DNA from 2 places in the Methylocystis sp. MJC1 genome. Region 2 is predicted to be linked to the other one. Evidence: riboswitches for the same ligand, from Rfam matches in the RefSeq annotation. Region 2 holds a riboswitch; the other holds the start of a gene.

Region 1 (8,450 bases), on a different replicon from region 2:
ACCGTGGGCTCCGGCACATGCTTGAGCACGAGATCGAACAGCGGGGCCATGCCGTCCTGCGGGCCGGTCGGCTCCTCGGCCATCCAGCCCTGCTTGGCGGAGCCGTAGATGATCGGGAAGTCGAGCTGCTCGTCGGTGGCGTCGAGCGCAGCGAAGAGATCGAAGACCTCGTTGACGACTTCCGAGACGCGCGCGTCCGGCTTGTCGACCTTGTTGACGCAGACGATGGGCTTGAGGCCGATCTTGAGCGCCTTGCCGACGACGAATTTCGTCTGCGGCATCGGGCCTTCGGCAGCGTCCACCAGCACGATGGCGCCATCGACCATGGAGAGAATGCGCTCCACCTCGCCGCCGAAATCGGCGTGGCCGGGCGTGTCGACGATGTTGATGCGCACATCCTTCCAGGTGATGGACGTGGCCTTGGCCATGATCGTGATGCCGCGCTCTTTTTCGAGATCGTTCGAATCCATCACGCGCTCGGCGACGCGCTGGTTCTCGCGGAAAGCGCCCGACTGCTGGAGGAGGCGGTCGACGAGCGTGGTCTTGCCGTGGTCGACGTGGGCGATGATGGCGATATTGCGCAGCTGCATGGCGGCTTTCGATTAAACAGCCGCGACCCGTTCCGTCAGGCTTGAACTGGCCCGGAAGACGCGGCGGCGACTTATGTTGCGATGCGGCGGCTTTTACAGGAGCGGGGCGGCGAAGGGAATAGAAAAGGGCGAGGCAGGGGCGCCTTGGGGGGCTCCAAGCGTGGGTTTAGCTCATTTCCTACCCTGGATGGGCCCCGCCACTACGATGGGGAGCGGCTCGCGATGCTCCCCTTTCGTTGGCGGCCTCCCTTCCAGCGAAATAGAGTGGCGGTCGCCGCCGCGAGCGAATAAGTCGTCGCGCTACAGGCCAAGATTTGCCCTGAGCCAGAAGGCGGCCTCCATCAAGGCGCGCTCCGAAATATTCGCGCCGAAAGCGAGATAGCTGGCGACGGAGGCCGTGAAGGCGAGCGTCGGCGCGACCGCCTGGAGGCGCGCCTTGACGTCGAACGGGCCGGCGAGACGGAAAAACAAAACCGAACACGCCAGTCCGACCGACGCGCCGACGACCGCATCGGGAAAAGTGTGGCCGCCCACGAGGAAGCGATTGAAGAACACCAATAAAGCGACCGACCAGGACGCGGCGGCAAAAAGGTAACCCGCCGGGGACCGGGTCGTCTGCGCCATTCTGCCGAACGAGCAGAAGAAGAAGCAGGCCAGCGCCGCATGCCCGCTGGGGCTGTAAAGCTCTCCAAAACCATGGATGGCGGTGAAGACGATCTTGCCCACCGAGATCAGCGCCGCGCACAGGCCGGCGGAAAAGATGAAAGCGGCGGCCGGCCGCCGCAGGCCGACGAGCCACAGCCCGGCGGCGAGTCCGACGCAGGCGGACAAGACGAGGTTCGATGCGCCGAAGGGCGTGAAAAAGACCAGAAGCCTGGACGCAGTCACTGACGAGCCTCGAAAGAATTGCGGGCGTGCGACTTACATAAAAACTATCGGGCGATTTATTGGCTTCGCGCGCTACCCTTGAGCCGGCAGCGCGTCGCCGAATGCGCTGCGCCCTCCCCTAAGGGGGAAGGCGCCCGCCTTATCTTCGTCTGATTACTTCTTCGCCCCGCGCGCCGCGCGCTTGGCGAGCGTGCGCAGCCGCAGCGCATTGAGCTTGATGAAGCCTTCGGCGTCGCGCTGGTCGTAGGTGCCGCCCTCCTCAAAGGTCACGAGATCCTGGTCGTAGAGCGACCACGGGCTCTCGCGGCCGACGAGCGTCGCCGATCCCTTGTAGAGCTTCAGCCGCACGCGGCCGGTGACGAGCTCCTGGCTCTTGTCGATTGCGGCCTGCAGCATCTCGCGCTCGGGCGAGAACCAGAAGCCGTTGTAGATCAGCTCAGAATAACGCGGCATCAGCTCGTCCTTGAGATGCGCCGCGCCGCGGTCGAGCGTGATGCTCTCTATGCCACGATGGGCGACGAGCAGGATCGAGCCGCCGGGCGTCTCATACATGCCGCGCGACTTCATGCCGACGAAACGGTTCTCGACGAGATCGAGCCGGCCAATGCCGTGCTGGCGGCCCAGCTCATTGAGCTTGGCGAGCAGCGCCGCCGGCGTCAGCGCGACGCCATCGACCGCGACCGCGTCGCCCTTCTCGAAATCGATGGTGACATATTGCGGCTCGTTCGGCCCCTCCTCGGGATGGCCGGTGCGCGAATAGACGTAGTCCGGCGTCTCCTGCGCCGGGTCTTCCAGCACCTTGCCCTCGGAGGAGGTGTGCAGCAGGTTCGCGTCGGTGGAGAAAGGCGCCTCACCGCGCTTGTCCCTGGCGATCGGGATCTGATGCGCCTCGGCGAAGGCGATGAGATCGGTGCGGGAATGGAAATCCCATTCGCGCCAGGGCGCGATCACGGTGATGTCCGGCTCCAGCGCGTAATAGCCGAGCTCGAAGCGCACCTGGTCGTTGCCCTTGCCGGTCGCGCCGTGGCAAACGGCGTCCGCCCCCATCTGTCTCGCAATCTCGATCTGCTTTTTCGCGATCAGCGGACGGGCGATGGAGGTGCCGAGCAGATAGAGCCCCTCATAGACGGCGTTGGCGCGAAACATCGGAAAGACATAGTCGCGCACGAATTCCTCGCGCAGATCCTCGATGAAGATGTTCTCGGGCTTCACGCCGAGGAGCAGCGCCTTGTCGCGCGCCGGGCCCAGTTCCTCGCCCTGGCCGAGATCGGCCGTGAAGGTGACGACCTCCGCGCCATAGGTCGTCTGCAGCCATTTGAGGATGATGGAGGTGTCGAGGCCGCCGGAATAGGCGAGGACGACCTTCTTGATGTCTTTTTTGGCGCGGGTCATGTCGGGCTCGGTATTGGTGCTTGGTCGGCGCCGTTATAAGCCCGCCGCCGCCGCGCGCAAGCGTTGGGCCTGGGGTTGCGAGTGGTCAGCGGCCCGCTTGGGATGACAGAAGCCGCGATCTTTGGTGTGCGAAAGAGCACAAGCGAGGCGGGTCGAACTGCGCTAGGCTTCCGTTTCTGCCTTCCCTCTCCAGGAGAAGCCCGTGATCAGGAACTCGCTTGCAAGATTTGCCCTGGCCAATTGCGCTTTTTTCATTCTCTGCGCCCCGGCGCCCGCCAAGGACGAGCGGGTTTGGACCCTCTCGGGTCTTGAGGAAAAGAAGCCAGACTTGATCTTTCTCAACTACGGCGTTCCCGAGACGGACGACAGCTTCGGCGCCTTTCGCTGCAAGCCCAAGAGCGGCGTCGTGACCTTCTTCGTCTCCGAGACGAGCGAGAAGCTCAAACCCGGCAAGAGCGCCACAGCGGCGCTTTCCATCGGCGACGTTCAGACGAAAATCGCGGGCAAGCTTTTGCCGAATGAAGAAGCGGGCGTGCCGAGCTTCGAAGGGCGGCTGCCGGCGAATGACCCCATCTTCGAAGCGATGGCGACGGGCGAGACATTGGTCGCGGTCGTCGGTCCCTCCAAACAGACTGCGCCGCTGAAGGGCGCCGCCGAGAAGGTGACGAAATTCGTCGCGGCCTGCGCCAAGCCGTGACGGCGCGGCCTCGTCTTTCGCCCGGCGGGCCGCTACAATGACGTCATGAGCAGCCATCCGCCGCAAGATACGGCCAAAACCATCGCGGGGCTCACCCCCGCGCGCCGTCGCGCGCTCGACATTCTCGTCGAAGCCAACCGGCCCGTCGGCGCCTATGAGATGATCGATCTCATGGCGAGCGCAGACGGCAAGCGGCCGGCCCCCGTCTCGGTCTATCGCGCTCTCGCTTTTCTCCTCGACAATGGCCTGGCGCATCGGCTCGAATCCAAGAACGCCTTCGTCGTCTGCGGCCATTGCCACGGCGCCGAGGAGCCGGTGGTGTTTCTCATTTGCGAGGAATGCGGCGAGGTGAAAGAGGCGACCTCGCCCGGCCTCGCCCGCGAGCTTTCCGCGCTCACCAGCGAAGCGGGCTTCAAGGCGCGCACGCGCGTCGTGGAGATCGCCGGCCGCTGCGCCCGCTGCGCCGGCGCCTGACATGAACGCGCCGGCCCTTGCGTCTCGGACCTTGGTGCTGCGGGGCTTTCTCGTCTTCGTCTTCTGCCTTTTCGCGGCGCTGGCCTTGGCCGCCCCGAATTATCCGGCGCTCACCGGCCGCATCGTCGATCAGGCCGGCGTCATCCCCGAGGCGACGCGCGCCAGCCTGCTAACGAAGCTCAAGGACCTCGAAGACAAATCCAGCATCCAGCTCGTCGTCGCGACAATCAAGACGCTCGACGGCTATGACATCGAGACCTACGCCAACGGCCTCTTTCGCGCCTGGAAGCTGGGCGAAGCCAAAAAGAACAATGGCGTCCTTTTCCTCGTGGCGCCCAGCGAGCGCAAAATGCGCATCGAGGTCGGCTATGGGCTGGAAGGCACGCTGACCGACGCGCTCTCCAAGGTGATCCTCGCCAGCGCCGTCGCGCCGAAATTCAAGGCGGGCGACTATGGCGCCGGGATCGAGCGCGGCGTCGAAGGGATCATCGAAATCCTGAGCGGCGACTCGGCGGAATGGGTGAAGAAGGCTGCGCCTGCGCCCTCGATGGTCGACGAACTTCTTCCCCTGCTCATCTTCGCGCTCTTCGTTTTCATCTTCATCATGATGGCGCGAAGCGCCGGACGTCCGAAGGATTACCGCCACTATCGCCGCGGCGGCCCGCCGATCGTCATCCTGCCGCCGAGCCGCGGCGACTGGGGCGACGGCGGCTCTTTTGGCGGCGGCTCTTCGTGGGGCGGCGGCGACGGCGGCGGCTTCGACAGTTTCTCGGGCGGCGGCGGCTCGTCCGGCGGCGGCGGCGCCTCGGGAGATTGGTGATGCTGCTGACGGAGCAAGACCTCGACGCAATCGCCCAGGCAATCGGCAAGGCGGAGCAGAAAACCTCCGGCGAAATCGTCTGCGCTTTGGCGCGCCGCGCATCGGACTACGCCTATGTGCCGCCGCTCTGGGCCGCCTTTTTCGCGCTCGTCTCGCCCTGGCCGCTCGCCGAATTCACTGATCTTTCCGCCAAGACGATCTACGCCGCGCAGATCGGCGTCTTCATCGTTTCGGCGCTCATCGTCTCCTGGCCGCCGATCCGGCTTGCGCTCACCCCGCGCCTCGTCAAGAAGCGCCGCGCCGAGCGGGTGGCGATCGAGCAGTTTTTTTCCCGGGGCATATCGGGCACCAAAGGCCGCACGGGCGTGCTGATCTTCGTCTCCTTCGCTGAGCATTACGCCCGCATCATCGCCGACGAGGGACTGAACGGTAAAATCTCCGACGCGGAATGGAAGGCGGCGCTCGAGCCCTTGCTGACCTGCCTCGCGCAACGCCGCTGCGCGGAAGGTTTCGTCGTAACGATCGACGAATGCGCACGCCTGCTCGCACGCGCCGCGCCCCCCGGAGAAGAAGGCGACGAACTGCCGGATAAGGTCTATGTGAGTTGAACCTGAGCTGTTATTGCGACCACGGATTTTTCGCATGCATCTGGAGACGTGGTCGCTATGGGCTTTCTCATCGTCTTTCTCGGCGGAGGATTGGGCGCCGCCGCGCGTCACGGGGTCAACCTGCTGGTCGCTCGCGTGACCAGCTCGAGTTTTCCCTTCGGGACCCTGGCGATCAACGTCCTGGGTTCGGCCCTGATGGGCGCGATCATCGGCTATTTCGCCTTGAAGGGCGACTCTCCCCAGCAGTGGCGCCTGTTCCTCACGACCGGCATCCTCGGCGGCTTCACGACCTTCTCGACCTTCTCGCTGGAGGCCGTTTTGCTGTATGAACGCGGCGAGATGGCGGTGGCGACTCTCTATGTGGCCGCGTCGGTTGGCCTGTCCGTGGCGGGGCTGATCACCGGCCTATGGCTCCTGCGGCAATTTTCGTAATTGACTTAGTTCGGAGCGATTGACGCTGCGCCGGAATCGAGGCTAAGGTCACTCGCATTGAGCGTGGGCGAGACAATCGCCGCGCCGAGGGGATGGGGTGCCCCCTTAACCGCCGGAAAGGCTGATGACTCCTGCTTTTGTCGTGACCGCGATCTGATCGATCGCCGGTGCAAGAAGGAGGAGTATTGTTATGAACCAAGACCTCGCCGTCTTTCTCGTTCCCTTCGCCCTCATTATCGGTTGCGGCCTTCTGGCTGCGGGCGGTCTTTATTTCATCAACATCCGCTTTCTCAAGGACGCCCGCTACGCGGTGGCCTCTCTTGCCGGAGGCGCGCTGATTCTCGGCGCGCTGGAGATCATCCTTTACGGCAGCTCCGTCGGCTTCCTCAAAGAGCAGCAACTCAAAACCTCTCTTTGCGAGCTCGATGCGGAAAGCGCCCATCCCGAAGCGCGCCAGGGCGCCGATCCGTCGATCCTACACCGCGCCATCACGGGCTGCATGAAGGAAGCCGGCTACGAATGGGACGGCAACCATTCGCACTGCAAGGAAGCGCCGGTCGCCACTAACGCCTTCTGCTATATCCCTGTCGACTCTTTCGACCGCACCATCACCACCTTCCAGATGAACTTCGAATAAGAAGGCGGCGGACGGTGAGCGCTGCGACGACGCGGCGTTGCACCGCTGTGTGATATAGACCTCTCGAATATTCCTCCGTCATTCCCGACGCTCGCAAAGCGCGAGCGATCGGGAATCCAGAGCAGAATCAGTGCTCTTGTGGCTCTGGATTCCCGGTCGGGCTTTCAGCCCGCCGGGAATGACAATCCCCAATGCGAGCGGGTTTGCTCTAAACTCGCTGATCAATCAGCAGCGCTGCTCCCGCGCGACCTCGCGCCAGCCGATATCGCGACGGCAAAAGCCGCCCGGCCATTGGATGGCATCGACCGCCGCATAGGCTTTGGCCTGCGCCTCCGAGACGCTTTCGCCGAGCGCGGTGACATTCAGCACGCGGCCGCCCGCAGCAAGCAGCCGCTCGCCCTCCAGGCGCGTGCCGGCGTGCGTGACGATGACGTCCGCCATTGCCTCAGCGTTTGCGACGCCGCGAATTTCCGAGCCGGTCAAAGGCGTGCCTGGATAGCCCTTCGCCGCGAGCACCACGGCGAGGGCCACGCGGTCGGAGAAATGCGGGCGCGCCTCGGGGAGCGCCCCGCGCGCTGCGGCGAGCATGATCGACAGCAAATCATCCTCCAGTCGCGGCAGGATGACCTGCGCTTCCGGATCGCCGAAGCGGTTGTTGTATTCGATGAGCTTCGGCCCCTCCGTCGTCAGCATCAATCCGGCGTAGAGCACCCCGGTAAAGGGCGCGCCCTTCTCCTGCATGGCGCGCATCGTGGGCTCGATGATCTCCGCCATGACGCGGCGCTCGATATCCGGCGTCACGACGGAGGCCGGGGAATAAGCGCCCATGCCGCCGGTGTTCGGCCCCGTATCGCCGTCGCCGACGCGCTTGTGGTCCTGCGCCGTGGCGAAAGGCGCCGCGCGGGCCCCGTCGCAAATCGCGAAGAAGGACGCCTCCTCGCCTTCGAGGAATTCCTCAACCACCACCTCGGCGCCCGAACGGCCGAAGAGCCCCGCGAACATCGCCTCCACGGCGCGCTCGGCCTCCTCCAGCGTCTGCGCCACGACGACGCCCTTGCCCGCTGCGAGGCCATCGGCCTTCACGACGATGGGCGCGCCCTTCTCGCGCAGATAGGCAAGCGCTTTGTCCTTGTCGGCGAAGCGCTCATAGGCCGCGGTGGGAATGCCATATTCGCGGCAGAGATCCTTGGTGAAGCCCTTGGAGCCCTCGAGCTGCGCGGCCGCCTGCGTCGGCCCGAAGGCCAGAATTTCGGCGCGCGCCAGCGCGTCCACGAGCCCGCCGATCAAGGGCTGCTCCGGCCCCACCACGACGAGCGCAATTCCCATCTCGCGGCAGAAGCGGATAACCGCGCCGTGATCCCCGGCGTCGAGATCGATATTCTCGCCCACCCGCTCGGTCCCCGGATTGCCGGGCGCGATATATAGGCGGGTGAGCAGCGGGCTCTTCGCCAGCGCATTGGCGATAGCGTGCTCGCGACCGCCCGATCCGATGAGAAGAATGTTCATGCGCGCTCCGCCCGTTTGAACCAACGCTCGCTTCTAAGCAGGATTGCGGAAAAGTGGAAACCGGTTTTCCGCAGCTAATCCTGCAAAATAAGAAACCTAAGCAGGCTTTCATTGCTCCGCCTATGAATGCCGGCTTAGGACGCCCGCCGCACAAAATGCAACAATGGCCCTTCAGCAAGGAACGCTCTGCTTGCTGGCCTTTAATATGGCGCTAGCTACCGGCCCCGGGGGCCATGGCCGGAGTAAAGAAATGTCCATCACCCGAGAGGTCGCCACGCATGAAAATGCGGTCGCTTACGGCGGCTTGATCGACGCTATCGGCGGCGTCGCGACAATCGTCCTGGCCGTCTGCGGCCTGGTCAATATCGCGCCCGTCTACATGACTGCCATCGCGACCATCGTCTTC
Region 2 (8,450 bases):
CGCGGCCGTTGTTATTTGCGTCATCGTAACGCTCGCCATCAGCATGGCTTTCGTCCAGGAGCATCGGTCGAACGATGCAGCCGCCAAGCTTCGAGCCGTCGTAAAAACGACGGCGACCGTTCGACGCCGGCGCTCGCCCATCGGAGAAGAACTCACTTCCAACGGATTTGAGGAAATACCGATGGAGCAGCTAGTTCCAGGCGACATTGTGCGTCTGTCGGCGGGAGATATGATTCCTGGCGATCTACGGCTGCTTAAGACCAAGGATCTTTTCGTCGATCAATCGACTCTGAGCGGCGAGGCAATGCCCGTCGAGAAATCCGCACAATCGGATGGAGCCGCTACCGACCCGTTAAACGCGCCAAACATCTGTCTGATGGGCTGTAGTGTGGTTAGCGGTTTCGCCACCGGCGTCATCGTACACACTGGCGCGCGGACCTATTTTGGCGAGCTGGCATCCCGCATTGCACAGAAAAGAGAGCCAACAAGCTTCGACAAGGGCGTCAACAGGTTTGTTCGCCTGATGATATACTTCATGCTGGCGCTCGCGCCGAGCGTCTTTTTGATCAATGGCCTGACGAAGGGCGATTGGCTCCAGGCGCTGTTGTTCGCCCTTGCAGTCGCAGTTGGATTGACCCCCGAACTGCTGCCGATGATCGTCACGGTCAATTTGGCCAAAGGCGCAATCGCAATGGCGAAAAAGCGTGTGATCGTTAAGCGCCTGAACGCTATCCAGAATTTTGGAGCGATGGATGTTCTCTGCGCCGATAAGACCGGAACGTTGACCGAAAATCGCGTGTCCCTCCATCTGCATCTAAACGCCGATGGAAAAGCTGACGAACGAGTCCTGGAATATGCGTATCTGAACAGCCATTACCAATCCGGCCTGAAAAGCCTTCTCGATTTCGCCGTTCTTAATCACGTCGAAACTGGCAAAAACCTACGCTTGCGGCACAACTATGAAAGCGTTGATGAGATTCCGTTTGATTTCATTCGTAAGCGCCTTTCTGTGATCGTTCGCCGCCACGATGGTGCAGGCAATCTAAAACTAGGTCTTTTCGCAAAACTTCGAGCCCGTCTGACGGGCGCGCTGCTTCGGGAGGGCGGAGCCCACTTGCTCATCTGCAAGGGCGCGATCGAAGAAACCCTCTCCATATGCGCCTACATCGAAATCGATGGGACGCTTGCGAAGCTTGATTGGCGCCGAAGAGCCAGAGCGCTGGCGATGGCGCACGAGCTCAATGAAGACGGACTGCGCGTCGTTGCGGTCGCTTATAAAGAGTTTGCGCAGGCCAAAGAAACCTACTCTGTTGAGGATGAGGCAGACCTCGTCCTTCTTGGTTTCATCGCGTTTCTTGATCCGCCCAAGGAAAGCTGCGGCGCGGCGATTGCCTCACTCCGGGCTAACGGCGTCGCCGTCAAGATCCTGACCGGCGACAATGAGATTGTCACTCGGAAAATCTGTCGGGAGGTCGGCCTCGAGGCAGATAGGTTCGCGCTCGGCCCCGAGATCGAAAAATTGACCGACCACGAGCTGGCGGACTTCGCCGAGGCGACCACAATTTTCGCAAAACTCTCTCCCGACCAAAAAGCTCGGATCGTTAGAGCGCTACATATCCGAGGTCACGTCGTGGGTTTTCTCGGAGACGGAATCAACGACAGCCTCGCGCTCAAAGCTGCCGATGTTGGCATCTCGGTCGATTGCGCCGTCGACATTGCGAAAGAATCAGCCGACATCATCCTGCTCGAAAAGGACCTGACGATCTTGCAACAAGGCGTCGTCGAAGGACGCAAGGTCTTTGGCAACATCGTCAAATACATCAAAATGGGCGCAAGCTCGAACTTCGGCAGTATGTTCAGTGTGCTAGGCGCGAGCCTTTTTCTCCCCTTTTTGCCGATGCAGCCTATCCAGGTTCTCACCAACAACTTGCTTTACGATTTCTCACAGACAGCGATCCCCACGGACGACGTCGACGAGGACTATCTCGCTGCGCCACGAAGATGGGATATCGACAACATATTTAAGTTCATGCTGCTGCTTGGTCCAATTAGCTCGATTTTCGATTACACGACGTTTTTCGTGATGTTCTACGTGTTCGACGGGTGGGCTAACCCATCCCTTTTTCAAACGGGATGGTTCGTTGAATCGCTTATATCGCAGACGCTGATCATCCACATCATTCGAACGGCGAAAGTCCCGTTTTTCGAAAGCCGCGCCAGCGCCACCCTCATCGCAGCCTCAGTAATTATCTGCGGTGTAGCCGCCGCTTTACCCTTCACCTCTCTCGGGGAGGCGCTGAAATTTGCGCCTCTGCCTCCGCTTTATTGGCCGATCCTCGCTGCCACGCTCCTGGCGTACGGGACTCTGGCCCAGCTTGTCAAAGTCTGGTTTTTCCGACGCTGGGGCATGTGAATGCCCCGTAGTTTCCCAGAGAGGCTCGGGAATGGAACGGTCTATGTCTGTGGCTCGGAATTGAAGCGTCGTATGATGGTCAAGCTCTTGATAGGTTGTTTCCGATCCTAGAGGGTGTTATGCACTCTGTATTATGAAGTCGGCTGCGCGTTTGAGCATGAGGCAGGCGAAAGCGACGACGTGGAGGCCAGCGAGTGTGTCGGCGTAGCGTTCGTAGTCTTTGACCAGCCGCCTGCATCGGGTCGCCCAAGCGAAGGATCGTTCGACAACCCAGCGTTTGGGCAACAGCACGAAGCCTTTTTTCGCTTCGGAGAGTTTGACCACGCAGAGTTCGACGCCCTGCGCTTTGGCCGCCTCGGCGGCTTTCTCGCCGGTATAACCTTGATCGACATAAATAAGCTCGACGCTCTCGCCGGTGGCGTCCTGCACAGCGGCGGCGAGCTTGCCGACCTCGGCGCGGTCGTCGACATTCGCCGGCGTAACGTGCAGCGCCAGCAAGTGCCCCAGCGTGTCGACCGCCATGTGCAGCTTGGAGCCGCGCTTGCGCTTGGCGCCGTCATAGCCGGCCCGTGGACCGCTTTCCGGCGTAGAGCGCAGCGTGCGGCTGTCGATGATCGCCGTGGTTGGCTCCTCGGCGCGACCGGAGGCGACGCGCAACAAGGCGCGCAGGTCCTGCGCAAGCTCTTCGAACACGCCCGCCGCCAGCCAGCGCTGCGATTGCTGATACACTGCGGACCAGGGCGGCAGATCGTTGGGCATGGCGCGCCATGCTATGCCGTAACGCAGAACGTAGCGCAGGCCGTTGAAAAGCTCACGAAGCAAATGCTGACGTTGCGGAGCGCCCTCGTCCATCAGCGTCAGATACGGCGCAACCAGCGACCATTCCTCGTCGCTGACATCAGACGGATACGGTTTGCGAATCGGAGACATCCGATTCCATTAAGACAATCAACCACCAAAGTACATAACACCCTCTTCTGTAACGGGCGCTTCGTTGTCAATCCCCAACGCTCTTCCTTCGCCGGTTCACTCTTCTGTCCGTGGTCGGCGCCAAGAATGATGGCCGCCACTTGATGGGATAAGATGAGGATGAGGCCGGCCAATCTAGTTGCGCGTGGTCTTGAGCCCACGGAGCGTGTTGCGGTCTGACCCATCCATCGTCCCGGCGAGGGACGAACGCTTCGGGAAAGGCTGGTGTTTGGCCCCGCCCGAAACCCTGCTTTTCCTCTCCTACGCCGCCACGACAGTCGAGGTCGCCTTGCGGGCGTCGAACGGCGTCCCGTCGATCCACATCCGATGCAAGACCACGGCGAGCTTGCGCGCCAGCGCCACCTTCGCCTTCTTCATGCCGGCGCGCCGGGCGAGCTTCATCGCCCAGCTTTTGAGGCCGGAGCCCTTCACCGGCCGCGTTAGTATGACGTTGGCGGCTTCGTAAAGCGCCGTGCGCACGCCAGCGTCGCCGATCTTGGTAATCCGCCCGCTAACGTCCGTTTCGCCAGACTGATATTTCCTCGGCGTCAGGCCGAAATGCGGCCCGACCCGCTTCGACGAGGAAAATCGCAACGGATCATCGATCGCCGAAACGTAAGTCAGCGCCACGATCGCGCCGACCCCCGGCGCCGACATCATCAGTCTCGCGCGCTTGTCCTTGCGCGCCATCGCCCGCACAAGCTTCTCGAACATGTCGAACTCGCGCAGCAAGACCGCATGCGCTGAAAGCAGCGCCTTTGCGACGATCTCGAGCGTCCTATACCCGCCGACGAGCTCCTGGATGCGCCGTGCGAAACGCTTCGGCGTCGTCGGCCCGACCTTTAGCCCGAAGCCGCGCAAGATCCCGCGCAGGCTCATCTCAATGTCATAGAGTTTCGATTGAACCAGTTTGCGCGCCGTCAGCAGCGCTCGCGTCTCCTGCGCTGCCGAGGATTTGCAGTGGACCGGACGAAACCAACCAAGCCGCATTAATTGCGCGATGCCGCGCGCGTCATTGCGGTCGGTCTTGACTGGCATCGTCTGCAGAGCCGTGCGCACATGCCGCGTCTCCAGCAACTCCACCGCCAGGCCCGCCTCGTGCATCGCCGCGTAAAGCCATTGCGACAATGGCCCTGCCTCGAGGCCGATGCGCGCCAAATCCAGCCCGAGCGACGCCAACCAGCCGATGAGCGCCGCCGGCTCGCTGGAGATCTTCGCCTCCCGCACGATTCGCCCGGCGCCATCGACGACGCAAACGCTCGATGCTTCCAAAGACACGTCGATCCCCGCATAATGGTCCATGGTCATCCTCCAATGATGCTTGGAGCCGACGAAAGCCGGACTCCGTCTCACACCACCATTCTGGGGGATGACCACTCCTCCGCGAAGCCTCAGCCTCCGGCGGCCCGTTACGCCATCTAGCGTCATATGCGGAGCCCAACAGGCTTCGGCTTTGCTTTGCGCGGCTGAACGCAACGTCCCAGTTCCCGGCGGATCAAATCATTCAGATCCAGCCTGCCATAATCTGGTCTGTAAGCGAAGAATTTCGCTCAGTCGTTAAAAACCCAACGTGCAGCGAAATAAGCAGCCGCCGCAAGCACAATGATGACGACCATTCCAAGGGGCGTCGCAGCGTAACTCGTCAATTCCAGGATAGCGCCCATCGTTTCTTCCCTTTATGAGCCATGCCGACGCCCGGATGGGCGCATGCAGTTTTCCACCTCAAGCTCGACGTAAAGAACCATCTCGAGGTCTCGAAACAATAGGCCTGAGGCTTCGTAAAGCTTCATCGCCGAGGTCGAGCGTGGTCCTCAGCTTGGCGGAGATTGAATTCGATTGAACAGGCGAACCACTCGGTGAGCGCGCGACCCCATGCCCGCGTAATTCCTCATTCAAACTTTGCAATGAAGCGTAGAACGACGCTATTAGACGAGCCCGATGGACGCCAAGCAAACCAACGCGGCCAGAGTGCGCCTGGTAGATTACTGGCGACCAGGGCAAAGATTGGCTTTGCAGGACTACGGACGTGTTTGCGGTGCCGCCTTCTGCCGGCAGTTGCCTCTCGATAACCCTGACGAATTCAGCGATTTCACCGACAAGGCTCGCCGCGACGGCCCGTCGTGCGATGTCGGCCGCCCAAATCGCGAGAAGGCCAATACCGCAGGCCGTGATAACGATGATCGCGTAACACCCCGTCATGGCAACCTCCGGCGCCACAATCGCGACTCTTAATAACGCAGATCTCGGTCCAAACGTTCGCTGCTCCGAGCGGATTATTGCTTACCTCACCGTTGGGGCTACCTATCCGGAGATGAGAGGGGATTTGACGAGCAGTCGCATCCTCCGATAACCTACTAGAAACACCATGGGGATGGGGTCCCCCAAAACCGCCTTGACAGGCTGATGACTCCTGCAACGTCCATTCGGGCGAGCGGGGAGTCGTATATGCCCCAAGAGCCACCGGCCGCTTACGGCCCTGACATTGTTACTCGCGCTTTGAGTCCGCGAAACCTGCCTTTGCGCATGGCGGGAGAACGCCCATGACTGGAATCTGGGCTCTTGCGGCTTTGTGGCTGGGTCTCGCTTTGATCGCGAGCCTCGTGTCCATGTGGCTTAAAATCGCGACTGCTTTATCAGAAATCATTATAGGGACGATCGCGCAGCTCGTGATCGGCGCGGCAATCGGTTCCGCGGTGCTTGGAACCGATGAAAGTTGGATAAAATTCCTTTCGGGCGCAGGCGCGATTGTGCTGACCTTCTTGGCCGGCGCTGAGCTCGATCCCGTGGTATTCCGTACAAAGTGGAAAGAGGCCGTCGCAGTGGGCCTGGCAAGCTTCTTCTTTCCCTTCATTGGGTGCGCCGCGGGCGCACATTTCATTCTTGGTTGGGAAATTATGCCGAGCTGGCTGGCGGGGGTCGCAATGTCCACCACCTCTGTCGCTGTCGTCTACGCTGTTATGCTCGAATTCGGCTTCAACGTCACGGATTATGGCAAGACTGTCTTGGCCGCTTGCTTTATCACCGATCTCGGCACAGTGATGGCGCTGGGCCTTCTTTTCGCGCCATTCACCTTCAAAACCCTTGTTTTCCTGGGGGCCGGAACCGCTGTCTTTATCGCTTTGCCTTGGATTACTCCAAGATTTTTTCGTCTTTACGGCAACAGGCCGTCCGAGCTCGAAGCGAAATTCCTTTTGCTCTGCCTCCTTGGGATGGGAGCATTGGCGACTTGGGCCGACAGTGAGGCCGTCCTACCCGCCTACCTCATCGGTATGGTGCTGGCCGGCACTGTGGGAAAGGATCATGCCTTAATCAGGCGCCTCCGCACCTTGACCTTCGGACTACTCACGCCGTTTTACTTTATTCGCGCCGGCTCCTTCGTATCGGTCCCGCAACTCGTAGCGGCGCCGGGAGCGTTCGCGCTGCTGCTGGTGGTGAAGGTCACCACGAAGATGATCGGCGTCTATCCTGTAACTCGTGTCTTCGCCTCCCCGACAAGGGAAGCTATGTATACCACTTTGCTCATGTCCACCGGGCTCACGTTCGGGACCATATCGGCGCTCTTCGGGCTCTCGCACCATATCATCGACCAGGCGCAATACTCTGCTCTTGTCGCCACCGTCATCGCTAGCGCGGTGATCCCGACCGTAATCGCCAACTCCTTTTTTATGCCTCGCCACCTTCTAGAGGAACAGACGGCGAGAGAAGCGACGAGCGGACAACAGGAAACCTTGTCGCTTCCCGAGGCGACGAGCAGAGCGGAATGAGGGAGGAGGCCCCTGTGTTCAGCAAGATTCTCCACGCTAATGACGGCTCGGAGCATGCCTTTCACGCACTGGAGCTGGCGATCACTATTGCGAAGCAAAACGGCTCCGAACTGCACATGATTTGTGTCGAGGAAGTCGACTACATGCCAGAATTCGTGGAAGAAGTCCGTGAGGAGGCCAAAACTCAGGGCAGACGCTTCCACGCCGTGCAACGACGCGCACAGGCGAAGGCCGAAGAACATGAGGTAAAGCTGCAGACGCATATCATCGCTGGTCACCCAGTGCGAGACATCGTGCTATTGGCGGAGAAGCTCGGTGTTGACCTTCTCATCATTGGAGCGAAGGGTCACTCCGCAATTTACGAGCGGTTGGTTGGCAGCCGCGCGGATCGAATAATTCAGTTAGCTTCTTGTCCCGTTCTGGTGGTGAAGTAGTAACGAGTCGAATTCTTATCTTTTCGGCTAAATGCAGAATCAATTGGACAGGCGCCAACAAATGAGCGACGGGATGATCAGGTACGTTTGGGTTTCGATCGGCGGAGCTCTCGGCACTGCGGCCCGCTATTGGTTTTCCGGCCTGGTGGCGAACCATTTCGGCGAAACGTTCCCCTGGGGCACGATGCTCATCAACGTATCTGGGTCGTTCGTTATCGGCTTTTTCGCTGCGATCACCGGCCCGGACGGACGCGTATTCGCCTCAACAGAAACGCGCCAGTTCGTGATGATAGGGATTTGCGGCGGCTTCACGACCTTCTCATCCTTCAGCTTGCAGACGCTAAATCTTGTTCGAGACGGCGAACTGGCTTGGGCCTTGGCCAATATTGGCCTTTCCGTCGTTCTGTGCCTTGTCGCTGTCTGGGTCGGACATGTCGCCGCAACCCATCTAAACCAACTCCAAGGGTCTTGATCATGACTGTTGAGCGCGACGCTGTGCTTCTCCGTATCTTCCTCGGTGAGGACGCCAAATTTCACGGCAAGCCGCTCTACGAGCAGATCGTCTTGAAGGCGCGAGAAGCCCACCTCGCGGGAGCCACAGTGCTACGCGGCCCGCTGGGTTATGGACACTCCAGCAAGCTTCACACGACCAAAATCTTGAGGCTCTCAGAGGATCTCCCGCTCGTTATCGAGATCGTCGACAATGACGAGAAGATCAAGGCATTTCTGCCTATCCTCGACGAAATGATGAGCGGGGGACTTGTCACATTGGAAAGAGTGCAGGTGCTCCATTACGGCAATCACGTAAAACGGAAGCCTGCTTAAGAAACGCGTGTTTCGCGGCAGACGCCACGCTGCCCGACATGGACG

What was found. A riboswitch is a leader RNA that binds a small molecule or an ion and turns the genes downstream of it on or off. The one in region 2 is predicted to bind fluoride.
Region 1: another riboswitch for fluoride. It lies ahead of OGR47_RS03040 (hypothetical protein); the one in region 2 lies ahead of OGR47_RS21060 (cation:proton antiporter).

What each region holds. Positions count from the first base shown of each region.
Region 1 is NZ_CP107558.1:617,650-626,099, reverse strand. It holds gene typA (translational GTPase TypA) at 1-590, opposite strand, end outside; gene OGR47_RS03075 (phosphatase PAP2 family protein) at 891-1,478, opposite strand; gene OGR47_RS03070 (argininosuccinate synthase) at 1,632-2,870, opposite strand; gene OGR47_RS03065 (hypothetical protein) at 3,073-3,567, shown strand; gene OGR47_RS03060 (Fur family transcriptional regulator) at 3,613-4,041, shown strand; gene OGR47_RS03055 (TPM domain-containing protein) at 4,043-4,861, shown strand; gene OGR47_RS03050 (TPM domain-containing protein) at 4,861-5,469, shown strand; gene crcB (fluoride efflux transporter CrcB) at 5,527-5,901, shown strand; fluoride riboswitch at 5,981-6,042, shown strand; gene OGR47_RS03040 (hypothetical protein) at 6,092-6,538, shown strand; gene purD (phosphoribosylamine--glycine ligase) at 6,764-8,044, opposite strand; gene OGR47_RS03030 (hypothetical protein) at 8,295-8,450, shown strand, end outside.
Region 2 is NZ_CP107560.1:88,130-96,579, forward strand. It holds gene OGR47_RS21040 (HAD-IC family P-type ATPase) at 1-2,413, shown strand, start outside; gene OGR47_RS21045 (IS5 family transposase) at 2,531-3,343, opposite strand; gene OGR47_RS21050 (IS110 family transposase) at 3,644-4,684, opposite strand; gene OGR47_RS21055 (hypothetical protein) at 5,321-5,614, shown strand; fluoride riboswitch at 5,741-5,802, shown strand; gene OGR47_RS21060 (cation:proton antiporter) at 5,923-7,146, shown strand; gene OGR47_RS21065 (universal stress protein) at 7,161-7,580, shown strand; gene crcB (fluoride efflux transporter CrcB) at 7,654-8,052, shown strand; gene OGR47_RS21075 (DUF190 domain-containing protein) at 8,055-8,405, shown strand.